One region of the Undibacterium sp. Ji49W genome, then DNA from elsewhere that is predicted to be linked to it. Evidence: predicted binding sites of a transcription regulator. Region 1 holds the regulator's gene; the other holds the start of a gene.
What was found. Region 1 encodes FliA, which starts transcription of late flagellar genes. Its sites were predicted from a motif close to CTAAAGTTTNNNNNNNNNNNGCCGNTA; they were not measured.
Positions count from the first base shown of each region.

Region 2: the regulator FliA is predicted to act here: its motif matches at 9,074-9,100, upstream of fliD (flagellar filament capping protein FliD).

Region 1 is NZ_JBMPOW010000003.1:129,602-141,862, forward strand. Features, by position in the region: gene flhF (flagellar biosynthesis protein FlhF) at 1-811, shown strand, start outside; gene ACO0LK_RS04775 (MinD/ParA family ATP-binding protein) at 804-1,646, shown strand; gene ACO0LK_RS04780 (RNA polymerase sigma factor FliA) at 1,651-2,382, shown strand; gene ACO0LK_RS04785 (flagellar motor protein) at 2,364-3,104, shown strand; gene motD (flagellar motor protein MotD) at 3,138-3,974, shown strand; gene ACO0LK_RS04795 (flagella synthesis protein FlgN) at 4,091-4,591, opposite strand; gene flgM (flagellar biosynthesis anti-sigma factor FlgM) at 4,594-4,902, opposite strand; gene flgA (flagellar basal body P-ring formation chaperone FlgA) at 5,048-5,797, opposite strand; gene flgB (flagellar basal body rod protein FlgB) at 5,974-6,378, shown strand; gene flgC (flagellar basal body rod protein FlgC) at 6,414-6,818, shown strand; gene ACO0LK_RS04820 (flagellar hook assembly protein FlgD) at 6,841-7,509, shown strand; gene flgE (flagellar hook protein FlgE) at 7,572-8,912, shown strand; gene flgF (flagellar basal-body rod protein FlgF) at 8,982-9,722, shown strand; gene flgG (flagellar basal-body rod protein FlgG) at 9,786-10,568, shown strand; gene ACO0LK_RS04840 (flagellar basal body L-ring protein FlgH) at 10,612-11,274, shown strand; gene ACO0LK_RS04845 (flagellar basal body P-ring protein FlgI) at 11,352-12,261, shown strand, end outside.
Region 2 is NZ_JBMPOW010000006.1:44,152-56,412, reverse strand. Features, by position in the region: gene ACO0LK_RS09000 (NAD-dependent epimerase/dehydratase family protein) at 1-156, opposite strand, end outside; gene ACO0LK_RS08995 (acyltransferase) at 153-641, opposite strand; gene ACO0LK_RS08990 (methyltransferase domain-containing protein) at 687-1,913, opposite strand; gene ACO0LK_RS08985 (dTDP-4-dehydrorhamnose 3,5-epimerase family protein) at 1,910-2,452, opposite strand; gene rfbG (CDP-glucose 4,6-dehydratase) at 2,508-3,650, opposite strand; gene rfbF (glucose-1-phosphate cytidylyltransferase) at 3,635-4,405, opposite strand; gene ACO0LK_RS08970 (tetratricopeptide repeat protein) at 4,402-6,606, opposite strand; gene ACO0LK_RS08965 (flagellin) at 7,047-8,534, shown strand; gene ACO0LK_RS08960 (flagellar protein FlaG) at 8,635-9,018, shown strand; gene fliD (flagellar filament capping protein FliD) at 9,136-11,148, shown strand; gene fliS (flagellar export chaperone FliS) at 11,220-11,690, shown strand; gene ACO0LK_RS08945 (flagellar protein FliT) at 11,697-12,032, shown strand; gene ACO0LK_RS08940 (flagellar hook-length control protein FliK) at 12,038-12,261, shown strand, end outside.

The DNA.
Region 1 (12,261 bases):
AAAATTGCCGGAAGCCGGCAAGCTCGAAAATGGCCTGGACTGGATCAAGAATACCTTGGTGCGTAATCTGTCTACCATCGACAATGAAAACGAAATGCTGGAAAAAGGCGGCGTCTATGCCCTGGTAGGTCCTACCGGTGTTGGCAAGACCACGACTACGGCCAAACTGGCCGCGCGTTGTGTGATGCGTCATGGCCCTTCCAAGCTGGCGCTGATCACTACAGACGGCTACCGTATCGGCGGTTTTGAGCAATTGCGTATTTACGGCAAAATACTCGGCGTCATGGTGCATGCCGTCAAGGATGAAGCGGATTTGCGCATTGCCTTGTCCGAACTCAAGAACAAGCATACGGTATTGATTGATACTGTGGGTGTCAGTCAGCGCGATAAAATGGTGACCGAACAGGTTGCCATGTTGTCAGGAACAGACACTCCGGTAAAACGTCTGCTGTGCCTGAATGCCACCTCGACCGGTGAAACCCTGAGCGAAGTGGTGCGGGCCTATCAGGGTAATGGCCTGGCAGGTTGCATTTTCACCAAGCTCGATGAAGCTGCCACCATAGGTGGGGCACTGGACATTGCGATACGCCAGAAGCTGATGGTGTATTACGTCGCCAGCGGCCAGCGGGTGCCGGAAGATCTGCATATTGCCAATAAACTGTACCTGATAGACCGTGCCTTCAAACTGAAACGCGAGACAGCCGCCTTCCGTTTGCTGGATGAAGAATTGCCTTTGTTGATGGCTGGTACCATGGGTGCCGGGAATGCGGCGCGTGCTGCAACTGTGTCCAGGGAGGTGTCCCTTGGCTAGTTTTGATCAGGCAGAAGGCCTGCGCCGCATGCTGGCCAACCCCAAGCCCAGAGTCTTCACTTTTCTGTCGGCCTTGAAAGAAGATGAAAAAAGTGGCATGTTGGTGAATCTCGGCGTAACGCTTGCCAGGCAGGGTAGTGAGGTATTGATGATCGATGCGCGGGCTTCGGACAACAGCATTGGGGCCTGGCTGAATGCAAGCAATGATCGTACCTTGTTGGATGTAGCGAGACAACAGCGTACAATGAAGGAAGCAATCAAAATGGTGGCTGCCGGTTTGTCGGTGACGATGCTGACCAGGCAGGCATCGCTAACGTCTGCTTTGCCGCCAGAAAGTGCGCGGCAACTGACTGAAGTGTTTGATGTCGTGGCCAATCAGGCTGACCTGGTGATGGTGGATGGCGATATCAATGCGAATGACGCATTTGCGCTGGCGTCACTGGATGACAGCGAATTGGTGATACAGGTTTCTGCCGATCCGCATATGATCAAGGCCGCATACGGACTGATCAAGCGGGTCAGCAACAGGGTAGGAAGGCGCGGTTACGGTATTCTGGTATCCGGCGCATCAGAAAAAGAGGCGAGATTGATTTACACAAATATGGCACAGGCCGCCAGCCGTTACCTGGCTGTGCCTTTGCACTATGTCGGCCATGTGCCGGAAGATGAGCATGTTAGAAAGGCAGCGCATTTGGGACGTTCCGTGATTGACGCTTTTCCAAAAGCGCGTGCTTCGCTGGCTTTTTCAAAGCTGGCGGAACAATTGGCAATGACTGCGCGTTCGACATTATGTTTAGAGGGAGTCCCTGAGCTGGGTGTCGGTCTCGGAATATAAATACATGTACACCGCTAGCGGAAAGTCCGATAAAAACTTCCTCCTTCGGGAGCACGCCCCACTGGTCAAGCGCCTTGCTTACCAGTTGAAGGCGCGTCTGCCTCCCAGTGTGGAGGTGGATGATCTTGTGCAGGCGGGCATGATAGGCCTGCTGGATGCCGTCAACCGCTATGAAGACACACATGGCGCCCAGTTTGAAACCTATGCCGTGCAGCGCATACGCGGTGCCATGCTGGATGAATTGCGCAGCAGCGACTGGTTGCCGCGCGGCGTACGCCAGAACATGCGCAAGATAGAAAATGCCATGAACACCTTGCAGCAAAAGCTGGGCAGGCCACCTCTGGAAACCGAGGTCGCCAAGTCGCTCAAGCTGTCGCTGGAGGAATACCAGGACATGCTGACTGACAGCGGTGGCCATCAACTGGTGTATTACGAAGATTTTCATGATGCCGATACCAAAGAGCATTTCCTCGATCATTATTGTTCTGACCTGTCGGGCGACCCCTTGCAGGATTTGTTGAATGATGATTTTCGGGATGCCGTGATCGGGGCGATTGACAGCTTGCCCGAGCGAGAAAAATTGCTGATGGGCTTGTATTATGAGCAAGAGTTGAATTTGAAGGAAATCGGGGCCGTGATGGGGGTATCTGAATCACGGGTGTCGCAATTGCATAGTCAGGCGGTAGCCAGGCTCAGGGCGTACTTAAGGGAGAAGGCGTGGACTGGGCTAGCATAGTCGGACTTTTACTGATCGTTGTCGGCATCGTTTCCGGGCAGTTGCTGGAAGGTGGCCGTCTTTCTTCCCTGGTGCAGCCGGCTGCGTTTGTTATCGTCGTGGTGGGCACCATAGGTGCAGTACTGATGCAAAGCCGTATCAAGGCCTTTACCCAGGGCGTGCGCATGCTGCGTTGGGTGGTGTCGGAACCGCCTGACAATAGCAAAAAAAATGTGGAAGATGCACTGATCTGGAGTGTGGTCGCCCGAAGGGAAGGCTTTCTCAGCCTGGAACGCTATATGAACGCGTCGACTGATCCCTTCATCAGCAAGGGCCTGCGTCTGGTCATTGATGGTATCGACCCGATCCGGCTTAAGGACATTCTGGACGTTGATATTTCGCTGTATGAGATGGAACAACGCCAGTCTGCCAAAATCTGGGAAGCCGCAGGCGGTTATTCGCCCACCATCGGTATTCTGGGGGCGGTGCTGGGTCTGATCCATGTGATGGAAAACCTGACTGACCCGTCCAAGCTGGGCGGTGGTATTGCCGTTGCCTTTGTGGCAACGATTTATGGTGTGGGCATGGCCAATCTGTTGTTTTTGCCGGTCAGCCACAAGTTGAAGGAAATCATCAATCGGGAAGTCACGCGACGGGAAATGTTGTCCGACATTTTTTACAGTATTGCCCTGGGCGATAGCCCGCGTGTGGTGGAAGAGCGATTGACCAATCATAGAAATTGATGGCTTGCCTGCTGTAACGCCTTAAAGAACCCTATGGCCAGAAGAAAATACCACGAAGAACCTGAAAACCACGAGCGCTGGTTGGTTTCTTACGCCGATTTTATTACGCTGTTGTTTGCCTTCTTTGTGGTGATGTATGCGATTTCTTCTCTGAACGAGGGGAAGTACAGGGTCTTGTCGAATTCACTGACGGGGGCTTTTGGCAAGGTCATGGTCAATCCCAAGACGGTGGATATGCCGAATGAACCGGTCGTCAAGCTCGACCCGCTGCCGCTGGTGAAAGGTACACGTGTGAACGAGGCCCTGCGCAAGGAAAAAGCGCAAATGACCACCATGGCCAAGGATATCATGACTGTGCTGGAGCCGCTGGTACGTGAGGGCAAGGTCAGGGTCAGTCAGACCAGTCGCGGTATCACCATAGAAATCAATGCCAGCCTGCTGTTTGCGCCGGGTGAGGCACGCCTGAATGTGGATTCGATACAGGCGCTGAGAGCCATTGCTGGTGTCTTAAAGCTTGATACCCATGCCATACAGGTAGAGGGGCATACAGATAATGTACCCATCAAGAACCCGATTTTCCCTTCCAACTGGGAATTGTCAGCAGTGCGCGCCAGCACGGTTGCCAGGCTGCTGACTGAAAACGGTGTCGATGAAATCAGGGTGACAGCCGTAGGGCAGGGCGCTAAATTGCCGGTCAGCGACAACGATACGCCAGAAGGCCGGGCCAGGAATCGCCGGGTGTCTGTGACCATACTGGCAGTATTGCCAGAGGCTGCGGTAGATGTACCTATCTCGCCAACGGCCCCGGCACCTGTGTCGCTACCGGCAACGTCATCTTTGCCGGCTGTCGCGCCCGCACCTCAACCATAAAATTGGCCGCATTTTTTGTTGGTTGAAACAAAAACAGACCCGTTTGCGGGTCTGTTTTTTTATGGGCACTGGCTATATCAACTGATCTAAACTGATTTAAATGGATCTAAACGGATCTAAGTCGCGATATAACCCTTGCCTGAGGTGCCTTTGATTGTGGACTGGCCATTTGGGCCATACATGGGGGATGCGGCCTGGTTGCCTTGCTGCAATACGCTCAACATGGCCTGGCTTTGTGCCAGGCGGCGGTTAATCAGCAGGCCATTGGTCTTGTTGTCTTCTTTTGCCTGCATCGACAATTGCAGAAGCTGATCCCAGTACAGGGTCGCATTCGGTGCATTGTCGGCACTGCCAGCCTGCTGCAAATAGGCCTTCATGCCATCCAGATCTGCTCTGTAGCCAAGTTGTGTCAAAAAAGCATTGCGCTTTTTTTCCAGTTCGGACATCTTGCCGACCAGTTGCCCTTTGCTTTGGGTGTAATCGTTGAGTAATGTGACATCGCTATCAACAAGTGCGGACTGCTCTTTTTTCAGCAATTCAGCCAGGGAAGACATGGTGACGACTTCTTCCTTCAGGCATTGTTCAATTGCAGTATGTCCGGAACTTGTTGGGTTCATGGCTAGCGTTTTCTTGCGTTAAGTAAGTCTTTGACTGTTTCCAGAAGACCATCAGCGACTTTTTCCGAGTTCACTTGAAAGCGTCCCTCAGAAATGGCCAGCTTGATCTCTTCCACCTTCTTCGTCTCGAATACGGCATTGCTCGCCTGTGTGCTTTGCAGTGCCTGCAATTGCGTGGACAGGGTCGAAATTTGCACCTTCGACGAATTCGCAACGGGAGCCGGTGTGTTATCTGCCGGTTTTTCCGTGCGTGCCTGCTGGGGGCTTACGGGCAGCCCAGAGGTCTTGTTAAGTGCGTCATCAATTTTCACAGCGATACCCTCAGTATGGGAATTACAAACATCTACATCCAGTTTATCGGCTGTGTAATTTTAAACTTTAACCTTACCTCAAAAAAATATTGCACTAACTTAATTGCATTTATTTTAAGTGTTTCTTTTTTGGCTAGTATTTATGCTAGTAAACGATTTCTATGATGCCACCATTTTTGGCAATGCCGCTAATAGTTTGCCCTGAACTTGTTTTGGCTTTGGCAACTTGTCCGTCAGACGCATTGTTCAGTGCTACCGCGTCGGTAGCGACCTGGAAGCCCGGGCCGGTGCTGATTACCCTTACCGATTGCCCCTGTTGTACTACTGCCGGGCTTTTCAATACATCGGCCCGCAATATGCTGCCAGATGTCAGAGACATCTGCATGCTTTTGCCAACGGCCTGTTCAGGGCTGGTGACAACACCGGCTGGCAATTTCGAAATATCTCCACGCATTTTGCTCAGGTCGGCCATGGTAATGACTTGTCCGTGAGAAATAGCGTTGGCAGTCACATAATAATCAGCCGTCACCTGCACATTGGCCTGTAAATAAATGAGCCAGGTGGCTGGCGCGCCGCATTTGATGGCCAGTGTGACCTTGCCCCAGGGTTTGCTGCCTGGCGGCAAATAAGGATTGAGAGCGTCGCAGGCTTGCAGATTAAGGCGCTTGTCGACGTCGGCGACCGTAATTTGTACTTCACCGTTCAAGCCGCTGGTTTGTAATGTCAAAAAATCAAGTGCCACCTGCTTAAGCTGGACCGGGTCTTGTTGCGTGGCAGGGTTGGCTGCCTGCGCCGCTCCTGTTATCCCAGCTATGCCAGCCATGCCCACCATGCTAGCCATTGCCATCAAAAGCCATGCTGGCAGCCGTTTGCCTGTGTTTAGTGGAGGTTTCATCCTGATTCCTGCGTTTATCTGTTCCGGATTCCATTTTAGGATTCCTGCCGATTTTTGAAAGCGGGAATAAGCAGGGTTTTCTCGTTCTGCTTGCCTGATCAAACTTGTGTGACGACGAATAATATGCAAGGTATAGCAAACCGTGGGCATGCCTGATCGGTGAAAAGGAGAAGATGATGGCTGGTGGATTGGATGATTTCTTGCGCTTTCATGAAGTGGCTCTATCCGTCAGGGGGCAGCGTCAGCAATTGCTGGCATCAAATATTGCCAATGCGGATACGCCAAATTATAAGGCCAAAGATGTTGATTTTTCAGCAGCGCTGAGTAATGCCCTGCACCAGAACCTGACGCAGTCGCCTACGGCCCTGAATAAAACGGCCAGCCAGCATCTGGATACGGCAAGTACGGTAGCAGGTGTGGCCGCCCAGTACCGCCCTACGATACAGGGCAGTGTGGATGGTAATACGGTGGATATGGATGTGGAACGCAATCAGTTCACCGACAATGCATTGCGCTATGAGGCCAGCCTGACCATCATCAATATGCAGATTAAAAATATGCTGGCGGCAATACAGGGCTAAACAGAAGCTAAAGCACGAATACAAGGATTATCATCATGTCACTCTTTAATGTATTTAATGTTGCCGGTTCAGCCATGAGTGCGCAATCGCAGCGTCTGAACGTGGTGTCAAGCAACCTGGCGAATGCCGATAGTGTCACCAGTTCTGATGGCCAGCCGTATAAAGCCAAGCAGGTGGTTTTCAGCGCCGTACCCATGGCAGGTACGGCCTCCACCGCCGTCAAGGTGAATGAGGTTGTAGAAGACAGTAATCCGCCTAAACTGATGTATGACCCCAAGCATCCACTGGCTGATGAAAAGGGCTATGTCGCCACACCGAATGTGAATGTGGTGGAAGAAATGGTCAATATGATATCCGCATCGCGTTCTTACCAGAACAATGTGGAAGTCATGAATGCGGCCAAAACCATGTTGTTGAAAACATTGACCCTGGGTCAATAAGTTTAGAGTAAAGGAATAAAAGATGACCACCATACAGACTGATGCCGTTGATCCAACTTTGCTTGCGACCATGAATGGCAGCAAGACATCGGCCAACTCAACCGAGGATGCGCAAAACCGTTTCATGACGTTGCTGGTTACTCAACTGAAAAACCAGGATCCGCTGAACCCCATGGACAATGCCCAGGTGACCAGCCAGATGGCGCAATTGTCAACAGTGAGTGGTATCGAGAAGTTGAACACAACAGTCACAGCGATGAATGCCAGTTTTCTGGCCAGCCAGAACCTGCAGGCCGCCAATATGATAGGCCATGGCGTGATCGCCCCGGGCAATACGATGGCAGTCACGGACGGCAAGGGCATCTATGCGGTTGACCTGCCACAGGCGGCGACCAAGGTTGACGTGGAAATACGTGACAGTGCCGGTGCCGTCGTCAGAAAAATGAGCGTGGACGCCTTGCCGCAGGGGGTGAGTACACTGACCTGGGATGGTAAAACCGATGCCGGTACTACTGCTGCCAATGGTGTCTATACCTTTGACGTTGCTGCGAAATCGGGTGACACGAAACTTGCGGGCACCAATCTGGCTTTTGGTGTGGTGTCCAGTATTACTTCTGGTTCCTCGGGGGTGAAACTGAGTGTGGCGAATGTGGGTGATGTCAGCATGAGTGATGTGAAGCAAATCTATTGATGTCTGGAGTGATCCCGAATCAAACAGTGTCAATGAACTATTCAAAGTAACGGAGAAAAATCATGGGTTTTCAACAAGGCTTAAGCGGACTGAATGCGGCTTCCAAATCACTGGACGTCATAGGTAACAATATTTCCAATGCCAGTACTGTTGGTTTTAAACAGGGGCAGACACAGTTTGCTGACGTCTATGCCAACTCGCTCAATGGTTCTTCCGGCGGCACTGTGGGTATTGGTACCAAGGTATCGGGTGTGGTGCAGCAGTTCACCCAGGGGAATATCTCGACGACGAATAATCCGCTGGATATCGCGATTAACGGTGGCGGTTTTTTCCGTATGTCGACCAACGGCGCGATTACGTATTCCCGCAATGGTCAGTTCCAGCTGGATAAGCAGGGCAATATCGTCAATGCGCAGGGTGCCCAGCTGACAGGCTATGTGGCCAATTCGGCCGGCGTTTTGTCCACTGGCGCGGCAGCACCGATCAATATCAATACGGCAGATATTCCACCGGCACAAACGGCGATCATCAATTCGGTCATGAACCTTGATTCGCGCAAGCTGGTTCCGGGTACACAGACGCCAGTGGCAATTCCACCGGTGATCACGCCAACTGCCTTCAGCCCTACTGATCCTACGACCTACAATAGCTCCACTTCGATTGCGGTTTTCGATAGTCTGGGTAACTCGCACGTAGTACAGTCGTTCTTCGTGAAGGTGGATAACCTGAATGCGGCCACGCCACCTACGGCACCGGCCACCATAGAATGGGATGTGTTTGCGACCGTCGACGGTGTGTTGATTGCCGGTACTGGTGCTACCACCAACTCCATAGGCCGTATCGGTTTCGATAATCTGGGTAAGCTGACCGTGGCAACGCCACCGTTTGCAGCAACTGATCCCAAGGCATTTAAATTGACCGTGCCTGTTGGTACCGGCGCCGTAACACCGATTAATACCACTGTGGATATCAAATACGATTTCACCGGTACGACACAGTTTGGTTCTGATTTCAGTGTCAGTAAAAATACCCAGGATGGTTATGCGTCCGGCAAACTGTCGAAATTCAATACGGCCAAAGATGGCACCATTGTTGGTAGCTATACCAATGGTAAAACGGCTGTGCTGGCCCAGGTCGTGCTGGCCAATTTCACCAATCCGAATGGCTTGCAATCGACTGGTGATAACCAGTGGATAGAAACAGCGACATCTGGTAATGCGCTGATAGGCCCGCCAAATTCCGGCAGCCTGGGTACCCTGACTTCATCCGCGACGGAAGATTCGAATACCGATCTGACCGGTGAGCTGGTCAACATGATTACCGCGCAGCGCGTGTATCAGGCCAATGCGCAAACCATCAAGACCCAGGATCAGGTATTGCAGACGCTGGTCAACCTGCGTTAATAACCTGAAGAGCGTGAATAGACTTAAGCGATTTTTTATGGTCCGTATTGAGCACACAGGGAGGATGTTGTGGACAGGTTAGTTTATACCGCGATGACAGGCGCCAAGCACATCCTCGAACAGCAGGCGACCACGTCACATAATCTGGCGAATGTGTCCACCACCGGCTTTCGGGCGCAGCTTGATTCTTTCCGTGCTGTACCCGTGCTGGGTGATGGCTTGCCAACGCGGGCCTTTGTGGTCGATTCGACTGCCGGTACGGATTTCTCTACCGGCAGTATGCAGGTTACCGGGCGTGAGCTGGATGTAGCGGTGCAGGGCAAGGGCTGGCTGGCGGTGGAAAAACCGGATGGTTCTGAAGTCTATACCCGTCATGGCAGTTTGAAAGTCAGCGAAAACGGCATCCTGCAAACGCAGGATGGCCTGAATCTGGTGGGTGATGGTGGCCCCATCACCATACCGCCAGAAGTCTCTATCGAAATTGCCAAGGACGGCACGGTTTCGACCATACCCATGGGGACCAAGCCTGGTGCGGTACAGGTTATAGGCAGGCTGAAACTGGTCAACCCGCCGGAAGAGAATCTGGTGCGTGGCGAAGATGGTTTGTTCAAAACCAAGGATGGCACGGCGGTTGATGCCGATCCGGTAGTGACTGTTGCCGGCGGCATGCTGGAAAACAGCAATGTCAACGTGGTGGAATCCATGGTCAGCATGATCAACCTGGCCCGCAGTTTCGAACTGCAAATGAAGTTATTGCAGAATGCCGAGAATAACGCCAGTAAAGCCAGTCAGATCTTGACTTTGAGTTGATGCCTTTTGCCGCAAAATGGCAAGTGTGAGAATTTGCCGTTAAGGCGAAAAAAGGGGAGAGCAATGATACGTTCATTATGGATAGCCAAAACTGGCCTGGATGCGCAACAAACGCAGATGGACGTGGTGAGTAACAATCTGGCCAACGTCAGCACCAACGGCTTCAAGCGCTCACGTGCAGTGTTTGAAGATTTGTTATACCAGAACATACGCCAGCCTGGCGCCCAGAGTTCCCAGCAGACACAATTGCCTTCAGGCCTGCAACTGGGTACCGGTGTACGTCCAGTGGCGACAGAAAAGATTTTTACCCAAGGTAACTTGCAACAGACCGGCAACAGCAAGGATGTCGCGATTCAGGGGCAGGGATTTTTTCAGGTGCTGATGCCTGACGGCACCACGGCCTATACCAGAGATGGTTCCTTCCAGACCGATAACCAGGGGCAACTGGTGACGTCCAGTGGCTATGTAATACAGCCCGCCATTACCATTCCAGCCAATGCGCAATCCATTACCGTAGGGCGGGATGGTACGGTGTCAGTAACCCAGCCGGGCTCGATAGCGCCGGTGCAGGTAGGTTCTTTGCAACTGGCTACCTTTATTAATCCAGCCGGGCTGATGGCCCTGGGTGAAAACCTGTATGTGGAAACCGCCGCATCCGGTAACCCCGGCACCAATACACCGGGTACCAATGGTGCGGGTTTGCTGATGCAGTCTTTTGTCGAAACGTCCAACGTGAATGTTGCAGAAGAACTGGTCAATATGATACAGACCCAGCGTGCCTATGAAATCAATAGCAAGGCGATCACTACATCAGACCAGATGTTGCAACGCCTGTCACAACTGTAAGCCATTGGTAAGTCATTGATTACGACAGATGAATGAGTGCATCATGAAAAATCTCACATTTTTAACTTTGCTGCCGCTGTTGCTGACCGCCTGTGCAGTCACGCCGCCACCGATCGTACATCAGCCAACCACATTGCCAGCACAGACAGCCAGGCCCATGCGGGAAGCCAATGGGGCGATTTTCCAGCAAGCCACGTATCGTCCCTTGTATGAAGATGCCAAGGCACGCATGGTGGGTGATGTGTTGACGATTGCCATCAGCGAAAAAACCTCGGCCGGCAAATCGGCGGCTGCATCTGGCAGCAAATCTGGTGCTGCATCTTTTGCTGCGCCGACCATATTCGGGGTAAAAGCGACGACGACAGCACAAGCTGGTCTGGCGACGTCATCGTCCACCAAATTTGACGAAAAAGGCGCTGAAGCCGCCAGCAATAACTTTACCGGCACCATTGCTGTGACCGTGATTGATGTGCTGCCCAATGGTAATTTGCTGGTCAGCGGCGAGAAACAACTGGCGTTCGACAAGGGGGCGGAATTTGTTCGCTTTTCTGGCGTCGTCAGTCCGACCACGATAGCGGCTGGTAATGTGGTTACTTCCACCCAGGTGGCAGATGCACGTTTTGAATACCGGTCAACATCGAATGTGGACAGGGCAGAGTTGAATTCCATGCTCACCCGGTTCTTCCTCAGCTTCCTTCCTTTATAGTGAAAGACAGGGACAGGTTTATGAATTATCTCTCAACTTCCAGATGGGTCAGGGCGCTCTGCATCGTGCTGGGAGTCATGGGGTGCGCGTGGGTACCGCAAGCCCATGCCGAACGCATCAAGGACTTGGCCGGCATACAGGGCGTGCGTCAGAATCAGTTGCTGGGATATGGCCTGGTCGTGGGCCTGGATGGCAGCGGTGACCAGACTACGCAAACACCTTTTACGGTACAAAGCATCATCAGCATGTTGCAGCAACTGGGTGTCACTATTCCGGTCGGCACCAGTCTGCAATTGAAGAATGTGGCAGCAGTGATGGTGACCACATCCTTGCCAGCATTTGCACAACCAGGACAGACGCTGGATATCACGGTGTCTTCCATGGGTAATGCAAAAAGCCTGCGTGGCGGTACCTTGTTGATGACACCGCTGAAAGGTGCAGATAACCAGATTTATGCCATGGCACAGGGCAATGTGCTGGTCGGTGGCGTGGGTGCTGCTGCCAATGGCAGCAAGGCCCAGGTCAATCATTTGGGCGTGGGTAAAATTTCTGGTGGGGCTACGGTAGAACGTGCCGTGCCGAATTCGGTGGCGCAGGGTGCGACCATACAGCTGGAACTGAATACATCCGATTTTTCTACTGCCAGCCGGGTGGTCGATGCCATCAATCGTCGCTTTGGTCCGGATACTGCTGCCGCCATGGATGGGCGTGTCATCCAGGTCAAGGCACCAACCAGTACGGATCAGCGGGTGTCCTTTTTGGGCAATCTGGAAAATATTGATGTCACGCCAGCACAAATGGCAGCCAAGGTTATCCTGAATGCCAGGACTGGTTCCATCGTCATGAACCAGGCGGTGACGCTGGAAACCTGTGCAGTCGCGCATGGCAATCTGTCGGTTGTCATCAATACCGATAATGCAGTGAGTCAGCCGAATGCTCTGGCCGCTGGCCAGACGGCTGCGACCGCTAATTCTACCGTTACCATCA
Region 2 (12,261 bases), on a different contig from region 1:
ATGCCCCAGGTCTTCATCCATCAGGCGTGGGTCTGCTTTTTCAGCGACATAACTGTTCCAGCCCGCGGCCTGCAAGGTCAGGTGCAAATGCCTGCCTATGAAGCCTTTGCCACCGATCAGGGTTGCACGTGGAGCCTGAAGCGCGTTCGATATCATTTGCGCTCCCCTATCTGCCTCAATGGGTTGCCAACCTGTATCGAATAGGCAGCAATTTCGCCACGGACGATAGACCCGGCCCCGATAACACAACCCTTACGCAGGATAGCACCATCCAGAATGATGCAATTGGCGCCGATCCAGACATCATCCTCAATCACAATGCCACCCTTGCTGGGCAAAAAGCCTTGCTGATTGATACGTCTGTTTTTGTCCTGATATGCATGATTGACCGGGGCAAACGTACAATTGGCCGCGATAGCCACGTCATTGCCTATATGGATACCATTTCCTGTGTACAGTACACAGCCAGAATTCACCACACTACGCTCACCGATGATGACGTCGCCGGCACCACCTGCGGGTTTGATCTTGACGAAACTGTCTATGCAGGCAAAGGCAGCGACAACAATACGTGTCCCCCTGACTGAATCTTCAATATCAGCCAGCCTGGATACACGTGCGTCGGGATGTATGTCTATCACGCCTCAAGCACTTTCATCGTTACTCTCATCATTGTCAGGTGATGCTTAAATCTTCATTAACTCGGGAACTGCCACGACAAAATGCCCACCCCACTCTTCAACCGCAGCCAGGTCACGCATGATTTCCGTCTTCAGATTCCAGGGCAGGATCAGCACATAATCCGGCTTGTCTGCCAGCAGGTAAGCGGCATTGACAATTGGTATCCGGCTGCCGGGCATGTATTTGCCCTGTTTATGCGTATTGATATCGACCACATAGGGCAACAGGTCCGGGCGCACGCCAGAAAAATTAAGCAGGGTATTGCCTTTGGCTGCCGCGCCATAGGCGGCGACGCGCTTGCCCTTGCGTTTGGCATCCAGCAAAAATTCCAGCAAGCCAAACTTGGCTTCTTCTGCCCTTTCCTGGGCACGCCGGTAGAAATCCAGGGTCGTCATGCCAGCTTCGTGCTCCACTTGCAGCAACTGGCTGACACTATCTTTTTCAGGGTAATGGCGAATGTCGGCTCTTTGGGCCAGCACACGCAAGCTGCCACCATGGGTAGGCCATTCCTGCACATCAAATATATGCAGGCCATTGCGTTCAAACACGGTCTTGACTGCATGCAGGGACAGATAAGAATAATGCTCATGGTAGGCAGTATCAAACTGATTTTGCTGCACCATGTTCAGCAAATGCGGAAATTCAAAACTGGCCACACCCTGCTCACTAAGAATATCGGCAAAGCCACGGACAAAATCATTGATATCTGGCACGTGCGCCAGTACATTGTTTGCCACCGCCAGATCGACCCGCCCCTCGGTGGCCAGCAACTCATGCGCCAGTTCGGCTCCAAAGAAGCGTTCTATGATGCGTATGCCTTTTTCGCGCGCTGCTGTCGCCGTGCTGGAAGTAGGTTCCACGCCAAAACAGGGGATGCCAGCTTCCATCACATATTGCAGCAGGTACCCGTCATTGGCGGCCACCTCCATGACCAGGCTTTGTTCGCCGAGCTTGAATTCGCGGCGCATGTCTTCCACAAATCGTTTGGCATGCTGCAACCAACTTGACGAGCATGAACTGAAATATGCGTATTCGGCATCAAACAGATTTTCACGGCCAGTAAAGTCTATGGTTTGCACCAACCAGCAGGCATCACACACCATGAGCTTCATGGGCAGCCAGATTTCAGAAGTGTTCAAGGTATCCGGACGCAAATATGCATTGGATGGAGGGGCAGAACCCAGATCAAGAAAACTCTGGGTCAATTCATGGCCACAATGCCTGCACTTCATACATTTACTCCTTGAAAATCTGTATCCAGCAATATTCCCTGATTATCCCGGTCTGACATTTCGCTCGCCGCCAGGGGCCAGGTGATGGCCAGGCGCTTATCCATTGGATGCACCCCCATTTCACTGGCTGGCATGTAGGGCTGACTATGACAATACAGCATTTCCACGTCATCTGTCATGGTCTGGAAACCGTGGGCAAAGCCAGCCGGTATCAGGTAAGAACGTTGATTCTCTGCCGACAGCAGGACGGCATGCCATTGCAGAAAATGTGGTGAACCTGCGCGCAAGTCCACCGCGACATCCCACACCTCCCCCTTCATGCAACTGACCAGCTTCATCTCGGCAAATGGCAGCAATTGCAAATGCAGGCCGCGCAATGTGCCCTTGCGGGCAGTATAGGTGTGGTTGATTTGCGCTATCGGTGCTGTCCAGCCAAGCGTTTGCATATCCTCTGCACAAAACAGTCTTTGCAGATAACCGCGCTGATCGCCACGCGGCTTCCTTTGCACCAGTTGCAAACCCGTTATCGGTGTGGCCAAGAAATCAAATCGCCCGGACATACTCATAGCCCTTTTGAAGTTATCAGCATATCGTTCATGCAGGCTGGCCTGGCTGTTCTGCGAAGAATTGCGCCGCATGCAGATAGTCATCCATATCGCGCGCGCACAGCGCATCTGCCGACATGCCATTTTCAAAATCACGGTACCAGCGCATGCTGTGCTCTACCGCTGTACCCAGTTTCCAGCGCGGAGCTATGCCCAGCGTCTGTCTGAGCTTACTGGCATCCAGCGCCAGTAATCCGGCCTCATGCGGGCCACTTATTTCGGTGGCAAATTCAATCTGGCCCTTGCCATAGGCAGCATGCGCCAGTTGCACCACTTCCCTGACACTGGCAGCCCCATCCGGCCCTATATTCCATGCCGGACTGGTCGCCGGATTGCTCCAGGCATGTTGTGCCAGACATAAATAAGCAGACAGTGGCTCCAGCACATGTTGCCAGGGACGTACTGAATCGGGCCGCCTGATGTGCAGGGTGTCGCCGTTGCGCCAGGCCCGCACTGCATCCGGCAGCAGGCGGTCTTCTGACCAGTCTCCACCACCGATGACATTGCCGGCGCGTGCGGCCAATATGGCCGTACCCTGCTCGTGCAGGAAAGAATCGCGATAGCTGGCCAATACCAGTTCTGATGCGGCCTTGCTGGCGCTATACGGGTCATGCCCGCCCAATTCTGCGGTTTCGGGGTATGGTGCCAACTGCTCGCGGTTGCGATATACCTTGTCCGTGGTCACCATCAGGGCGACTTTCACGTCCGGACGGCCACGCAGTGCCTCCAGCAGATTGGCGGTACCCATGACATTGGTTTCAAAAGTCGCCAGCGGTTGCTTGTAACTGGCCCTGACCAGTGCCTGGGCGGCCAGATGGAAGACAATGTCAGGCCGTGCCGCATCCACGGCCAGTTTGACGGTATCAAACTGGCGTATGTCACCAAAGTGGCTATGTATCTTTTTATCAATCTCCAGCGCATCAAACAGATTGGGGCGCGACTCTGGTGGCAGCGCCAGCCCATGCACAACCGCGCCCATGTGCGCCAGCCAGTTGGCAAACCAGGCGCCTTTGAAGCCGGTATGCCCGGTCAGCAGCACCCGTTTACCGCACCAAAACTCGGCATCGGGAATAGCACAATTATGTTGAACAATGTTTTGTATGCTTGCCGTCATGTTTACCACACTCGCCACGGGGCATTTCCTGACTGCCACAAATCTTCCAGCAGGTTTTTCTCACGCAGGGTGTCCATGGGTTGCCAGAATCCTGAATGTTCAAAAGCCATCAATTCCTGGCGTGCTGCCAGGCCGTTCAGAGGTTCCGATTCCCAACTGGTCGGATCACCATCGATCAGATCCAGCACCTTGGGAGACAACACAAAATAGCCGCCATTGATCCAGCCACCGTCACCACGCGGTTTTTCGGTAAAACCGCTCACCTGATCGCCGTCACGTTCCAGTGCACCATATCGACCAGGCGGCAAGACCGCTGTTACGGTCGCCAGTTTGCCATGCGCCTTATGAAAGGCGATGGAGGCAGCGATATCGAGATCGGCCACACCATCCCCATAGGTAAAGCAAAACGCCTCTTCATTTTGCAGATAACGGGCAACCCGTTTGAGCCTGCCGCCAGTCATGGTGTCTTCGCCGGTGTCCACCAGCGTCACCTTCCAAGGTTCGGCATGATGTTCATGCACTTCCATACTATTGTTTTGCATGTTGAAAGTGACATCCGACATATGCAAAAAATAATTGGCAAAATATTCCTTGATCAGATAACCCTTATAGCCGCAGCAAATCACGAATTCATTCACGCCATGGGCAGAATAGGATTTCATGATGTGCCAGAGTATGGGGTGGCCACCAATTTCTATCATGGGTTTGGGCTTGAGATGCGTCTCTTCGGAAATCCGCGTGCCCAAACCACCGGCCAGGATCACTGCTTTCATTGCTCGGGTCCTTCACAATAGATATTCCACATCTGACGATAGGCTTTTTCTACCGAACGGGCAAATGCCGGCTCATCCATCAGCAGCGACTGTTCCATTTCTGTGCGCAAACTGCCACGCAGGCGGCGCAAGGTATCAAGATCATGCGCCAGGATAACTGCTTTTTGGGCGTATTCATCTTCTGTAGCGGCAATCCATTCTTCATGCCCTGCTGCTGTCAGGATACTGGCACCGATACGGCCTACCGATGGCCTGTCTGTCAATGAGATGAAAGGAATGCCCATATACAATGATTCCAGCAAGGTCGTTCCGGAATTATGCGGGAAGCAATCCAGACCAATATCTATATGTTTGAGCACTTCCCATGAAGGTGAAGTGAAACCAATCAGCAATCTTGAACGGTCTATGCCATACCGCATGAAGCGTGACGCCATTTCATCCTGTACCTGGGGATCTTTAAAATCGCCACTATTGATAATCAGTTGCGAATTTGGCATGGCGTCAAGTATGGTTGCCCATACGCGCACCACCCGGTGGTTGATACGTGTCGAACGCGACAGACTGCCAAAGGTAATTACGCCATTTGATTCAAAAGGCGGCGGACCCAATTCTGCCTTTCTGGTGTCTGGCCTGTATACATAGGCGGGTCCATCCAGGCACCAGACTTTTTCGGCAAACAGATGTGCGCAATTGTCGGTGATGGTCGGCTTGTCGGTCAGGTAATAATCAATGGCACTTAAACCCGTGGTGTAGCCATATTCCAGCCAGTGCAGGGATACCGGGGCCGGCTTGCGGGCAAATACCGGCAGGCGGTTGCCGTTGGTGTGGCCAGCCACATCGACCAGGATATCGATGCCGTCAGCCCGTATTCTTTCGGCCAGCACGTCATCCGTCATGTCACGGGTTGGAACCCAGTGGTCTATATGTTTTTTATAATACCCGGTGACATCGTCTTCAAAAGGCGGATTGGCATAGGCATAGACTTCTACCTGATCCTTGTCATGCCCTTCCAGCAGCGGCAGCAGGAAGTATTTACAGACATGATTATAGAAAGCCTGGGTCACATAACCCACTTTCAGACGCTTGCCGGGAACGCGCGCATTCTCAAACTTCTTCCATTGCGCCTTCAGCGGCGCGGCAAAGCGCAGGTCAAACTCATGGTAGGCGTTATAAATCACCTCTGGCGTCAGGTCCGGGTGGTAATTCAGGCAAAACAATAAATTGGTGTAGATCTTGCGATTGAAAGAAGATTGTCCATCTTCCTTGAATGACAAAGCCTTGATATAGGCTTCAATAGCCGCATCCAGATGATTGGCTTCACGCAGGGTATCGCCATAAGCAGCCCAGATTTCGGGAATATCGTGGGTCAGCGTCAATGCATGCTGACCACATTCTATCGATTCCTGTACCTGGCCATTCTGGCGCAGGGCGTCAATCAGGTTGGGATAAACCTGCAACAGATCCGGTTGCAGTTCGAGAGCATGCCGGTATTGCAAAATGGCGAAGCTGTACATACCGTGTTCACGGTAAGCCAGTCCAAGATTATTAAACAGGTATGGCTGACTTGGATCAATCTGTATAGCCTTCGATATATTCTCTATGGCGTCTTCGGTCCTGCCAATAAATCGCATGGCATTACCCAGATTATTCAGACCCACTACCATATTGGGCTGTATCGCCAGGGCTTTTTCAAGATATACGATGGCATCCGCACACCGCTCCAGAGAAATCAGGACATTGCCCATATTCACCAGGATGTGCGGATTGGTTGGCAGCAGTTCCAGCGCCCTGGTCAAAACTGGGAGCGCATCGGCAAATTTGGCCTGCTCGATGCGGGCCACACCCAGATAATCCCAGACTATACCGTCACGCGGTAAATATCTGGACAGCCACAAACTGGCTTCTTCCAGTTGCACATACTGCTTACCAAGCAGGTATTTATTAAAAATACCGAAAGCGACTTTTCTGTTGTCCGGAAAATGCGGCATGACGTCGAATGCCAGCTTCAGATACTGCATGGCTTCATCGCACTCATTCAAGTCACCGCATATCCTGGCCAGTGCATATAAGGCATCAGGATGACGGGGGAAATGTCTGATGATATTCAGGCAAACCTGTTTGGCCTGGGGTAAAGCACCTGCATCAAAGTGTTTGTTAACTTCGCGCATTGCCTTTCGTGCATCAAAACTGGATTTACTCATGCCTGCGCCCTGATAAGGTGTAATTATTATTAAACAAATAAGCCCAAACACGCCAATAAGGCGTTCAACCAAACCGATTTTACATTTCTGCGTATTTCTGTACTTTTTTACACTACTGTGAAGACAGCTTTGCCTCTTTAAACAGGAAAATACCAGAAACTACCCAGCTCAGGCTTATTGTATAGCTAATGAATTCGTTTCCATATGTTAAATAAGGCCCTAAAACTAAATCAAATTTAGCCCTAAAGTATTCAAAAAAAGCGCCGACAAACGGAAACATCTTTAAAACTTGAGCGAAAAAAATAACATTTATTTTCAGAAACACGCTAAAACTTTTTTAGTCTGTACCGATACCCTTTACAACGGCGGTCCAATAGTCAGCACGAAAGACCAAAGTTTCAGGCTACTACGCCAATTTGAATAACTTAGGGAGAATCACCATGGCTGTTATTAATACCAATATTGCATCGCTGAATGCACAACGTAACTTGAGCACATCCCAATCTGCTCTGAACACTTCCCTGCAACGTCTGTCTTCCGGTCTGCGTATTAATAGCGCGAAAGACGATGCCGCTGGTCTGGCTATTTCCGAACGTCTGTCTTCTCAAATCGGCGGCTTGAATCAAGCTGCACGTAATGCGAACGATGGTATCTCTCTGGCGCAAACCGCTGAGGGCGCGTTACAACAGATCGGTTCCAACTTGCAACGTATCCGTGATCTGGCCGTACAATCTGCCAACGGCTCCAACAGCGTTTCTGATCGTGCTGCTCTGAACAACGAAGCAAGTCAGTTGATTTCTGAAATTAACCGCGTTGCCAGCAGCACCAACTTCAACGGCGTGAACCTGCTCGACGGTAGCTTCTCTGCACAAACTTTCCAAGTTGGCGCCAACGGTACCGCAAACGATCAAATCAATATCGCTTCCATCAGCAGCGCAAAATCTAGCGCTCTGGGTGTTGGCGCATCTTCCAGTTACGCTACGACAGTAGCCGGTGCCGGTGCAGTTACTACTACAGCCCTGGCTGCTGGTGACCTGTCCATCAACGGTTTCCAGGTTGGCGCATCTGCAGCTGACGGCGTATCTTTCTCCAACTCCACAGGCAGCGGTATCGCTAAAGCAGCAGCGATCAATGCGATCAGCGGCAGCACAGGTGTTACAGCCACTGTAGGTTCCACTACAGTTGCCGGTACAGCCAGCACATCCGCAACAGCGATTGCCTCCGGCGACATCACTATTAACGGCGTAAATCTGGGTGCCTTGAGTGCTTCGACTTCCGGCGCACAACGTGGTGCTCAAGTTGCAGCTGCTGTTAATGCAATCAGTACACAAACAGGCGTTACTGCAACATTCAATACAACAACTGGTGCAGTTGCACTGGCTGCTGCTGATGGCCGTAACATCACTGTGACTGCCAGCACCAATGCTGCTGCAGCTGCTGCCAACACAGGTATCACTGTATCTGCAACTGGTGCAACTGATATTGCAACATCGACACTGTCCCTGACTTCCACCAGCTCTGCCGGTATTACTCTGGCTAACGGTACTGGTACTGGTCTGACAGCTGCCAACCTGACTGGTGGCTTCACTTCTGCTTCGGTCACTGTCGGTGCGGGTGTATCTTCACTGAATCTGGGTACTGCTGCCGGGGCCACCGCCGCGTTGACGACGATTGATGCGGCCTTGCAATCGATCAATAGTTCCCGTGCTTCTCTGGGTGCGTATCAAAACCGTTTCTCTTCCGCGATCGAAAGCTTGCAGACTAACTCTGAAAACTTGACAGCATCCCGCAGCCGTATCCGCGATGCAGACTTCGCTCAGGAAACAGCATCTCTGACACGTGGTCAGGTCTTGCAACAAGCTGGTACAGCGATTTTGGCTCAGGCTAACGGCTTGCCAAACGGCGTTCTGGCCCTGTTGCGTGGCTAATAGCAGTAGGCTTATGTAAATTAGGTCTATACTTAAAGCATAAAGCATGTCCCCCTGGTCAAGATTTTGACCAGGGGTATTTTTCTTGAAGGAAAAGATCATGGACATCCGATCGATAGGGAATACTTCTCAATCTGGACAACTGATCACGGATAGACCAGCAGGAACTGACAGCAACGCACAGGTATACAAGTCAGCAGCTGCTTCAACTCAGACCATCGATGCCGTCAAAGCCGCATCATCTGCATCGTCACCGCCAGCAATCGACAAAGTGACCAAGGCAGTCGACGATATCAATAAAACTATCCAGTCTCTGTCACAGTCTCTAGAATTCAGTGTAGAGGAACATAGTAATAAAGTAGTCGTGAAGGTGGTTGACCAGCAAACCAAAGAGGTTTTGCGTCAGATTCCTTCCGAAGAAGCCCTTGAAATATCGCGTTCCTTAGATAAACTACAAGGTCTCTTAATTAAACAGCAAGCTTAATCATTTATTTAGTCAGTCTTACACCTAAATTTTAAATTGGCACGTAAATTCCCCTCTAAAGTCTAGTTTGCCTTAGCCGATAATTTAGTACAGTACGGTCTGACAAGGGGGAATAACGTGGGCATACAATCTACAGGCTTAGGCGCCAATCTGGACGTCAACGGTCTGATTTCAAAGTTAATGACGGTCGAGAGCCAGCCCCTGACCACATTGGCGAAAAAAGAAGCCAGCTTTCAGGCAAAGCTGTCTGCTTACGGTACGCTCAACAGCGCACTCAGTGTGTTTCAGTCGAATGTTACCGGACTCAGCAATCTGGGTACCTTTCAGTCTCTGAATGCATCTGCCGGTGATAGCTCCATTTTGTCAGCCACCACTACCAGTGTCTCCACCCAGGGCAGCTATAATGTCAATGTGACCAAGCTCGCACAGGCACAAACTATTTCCAGTGCTGGCCAGGCCAGCTCCACCGCCAGCATAGGAAGCGGTACCAGCACAACCATCACTTTTGAGTTCGGCGCCATTAGCGGTGGCACGTCAGCAAACGGCGTGTACACAGGCGCTACGTTCACACAGGATGCAACCCAGTCTATTGGCACCGTCACAATCGACGGCGCGAATAACTCGTTGCAAGGCATACGCGATGCAATTAATGCCGCGAATGTCGGCGCAACCGCCGCCATTGTTGGCGACGGTAGTGCTACGCCTTACCATCTTGTACTTACTTCAGCCAAGACCGGAGCGACATCCAGTCTCAAGATCACGGCGTCTGGTGATGCCGCTATACAAAGCCTGGTTAATTATGATCCGGCAGGTGCTCAGAATTTTACAGAAACAACCACAGCACAGAATGCCGCGCTGACCGTCAATGGCATTGCCATTTCCAGCGCTTCAAATGCCGTGACTGGTGCTATACAGGGCACCACACTGAATCTGAGCAAAGTTGGCACCACCAGCCTTTCATTGAGCACCAATACCAGCGGTATTCAATCGGCCATTAATGGTTTTGTAAAAGGATTTAATGACTTTCAGGCAACACTGAAGACCTTAACGGGCTACAATGCAAGCACCAAAACGGGCGGCATCCTGATAGGTGACTCGACCGCCAGAAACATCCAGAGCCAGGTCAGGTCTACATTAAGTACTGCCGTAAATGGTCTGGGTGGAAATATCACCACCTTGTCAAGCATAGGTATCAGCTTTCAAAAAGATGGCACGCTTTCTGTCGACTCATCCAAATTGCAGACGGCCCTGAGTACCAATTATTCAGAAATAAGCGGCTTGTTTGCATCGGTCGGCAAGGCAACAGACAGCCTGGTCAGCTATAGCAGTTCTACTACAGCAACCAAGCAAGGCTCGTATGGTCTTGAAATAACTGCCGTCGCCACCCAGGGTGGCTTGAAGGGAGATCTGGATCTGACAGCGGCCAACACAACCATTGCGGCCAACACCACTATCAATGTCACACTGAATGGTAAAACTGCAGCCGTCGCCCTGGCAGCGGGTTCATACACAGCATCGTCGCTGGCAACTCTGTTGCAAACATCGATCAATGGCAATTCCACTTTTAAAGACAATGGCTCAACAGTGACTGCCACCATTGATGGCAGTGGCTTCCTGCAATTGCAATCAACCAATTATGGCAGCGCATCCAATGTCACGCTGGCTAACGGTACGGGTACTGGTGCAGCCAGCCTGACAGGCACTGTTCTTAACGGCACTGCCGGGGTTGATGTCGCAGGCAAACTGAATGGAATTACTGCCGCTGGCTCTGGGCAATACCTGACTGGTGCCACCGGTTCAGATGCAGAGGGTTTGAAAATACTCATCACCGGTGGCTCGCTCGGCGCACGCGGTAAAGTCAACTTTTCCAGAGGATATGCGTCCCAGGTAACGTCCCTGCTTTCCACTGTGGTCGGCACCTCTGGTTCAATTTCGGGCGCAACCGACGGTATCAATCGCAGTATCAAAGATATCGGCAAGCAGCGCGACATATTGAATAGCCGTCTGTTTGACACGGAAGCACGTTATCGCGCGCAATTTACTGCCCTGGATACGATTGTAAGCAGCCTGAACAATACAAGTTCATTCCTGTCGCAGCAACTGGCGGCATTGACGTCCAGTACGAAGTAAAAAGCAGGATCAGCAGCATAAGCAATATCAGTAGTTAGTAGAATAGAAAATATCAGAGAGGATTAATCGCTATGTTTGGCTCATCTCAAGTACGTGGTGCAAATGCCTATGCCAAGGTTGGCATAGAGACTGGTGTTGTTGCTGCCAGCCCCCATAAATTGATCGTGATGCTTTTTGAAGGCGCAATCGTGGCGATCTCCAATGCTTCGCAGCACTTAAGCAATGGAGAAATAGCCTCTAAAGGTCAGTCGATTTCGAAAGCGATTGCCATTATCGAAAATGGCCTGCGCGCCAGCCTTGATAAAAAAGCAGGCGGCGAAATCGCCAATAACCTCGATGCCCTTTACGAGTACATGACCGCCCGTTTGATCAAGGCGAATCTGGAAAACAACGACGGCATGCTCAATGAAGTCAGGAATCTGTTGAAGGATCTGAAAACTTCGTGGGAAGCAATTGCACCTGTCAGTGAAGCTGTCATGGAAGCGCCAAAAATGAACGTTGACCCACTGTCTCCTCGTCCTGCCAACTTTGTTGAGGCTTGAATCAAGATGAATAGTCTGGAACTGATTACATTGTATGAAAATGTCGCAACGATTACGGGCAATATGCTGGAAGCCGCCCGTTCACGCGACTGGGAACTGCTGGGGCGACTGGAAAGTGATTGCTCTAGCCGCGTCCAGCTATTGCGTGAAAATGAAATTCCTTCCGATCTTCCAGCCGATATGCGCGACAAAAAAATCCGCATCATCAAACAGATTCTGGCTGACGACAGGGAAATTCGCGACATTACCGAACCCTGGATGGCACAGTTATCTGACATGATGAAAAGCTCCAGCACCAGCCAGAAGCTCTCCAGAACTTATGGTGTTGGCAATAGCGCCTGACGACTATGCCTGCGCGGCTCGATATACTCACTAAACCTGTAGCCAATATCGAGGCACCGGCCGCCGTAGGCGCGATTACTGAAACCAAGCAGGACATCACTCCGCGACTGGCGCAACTGGTCACGGGCCAGTTACTGAAGGGTGAAGTCCTGTCGAAACTGATGGATGGCAGTTTTACCGTAAGAGTAGCGGGTATAACAGCAAAAATGTTGTTACCCGAAGGCAGCAA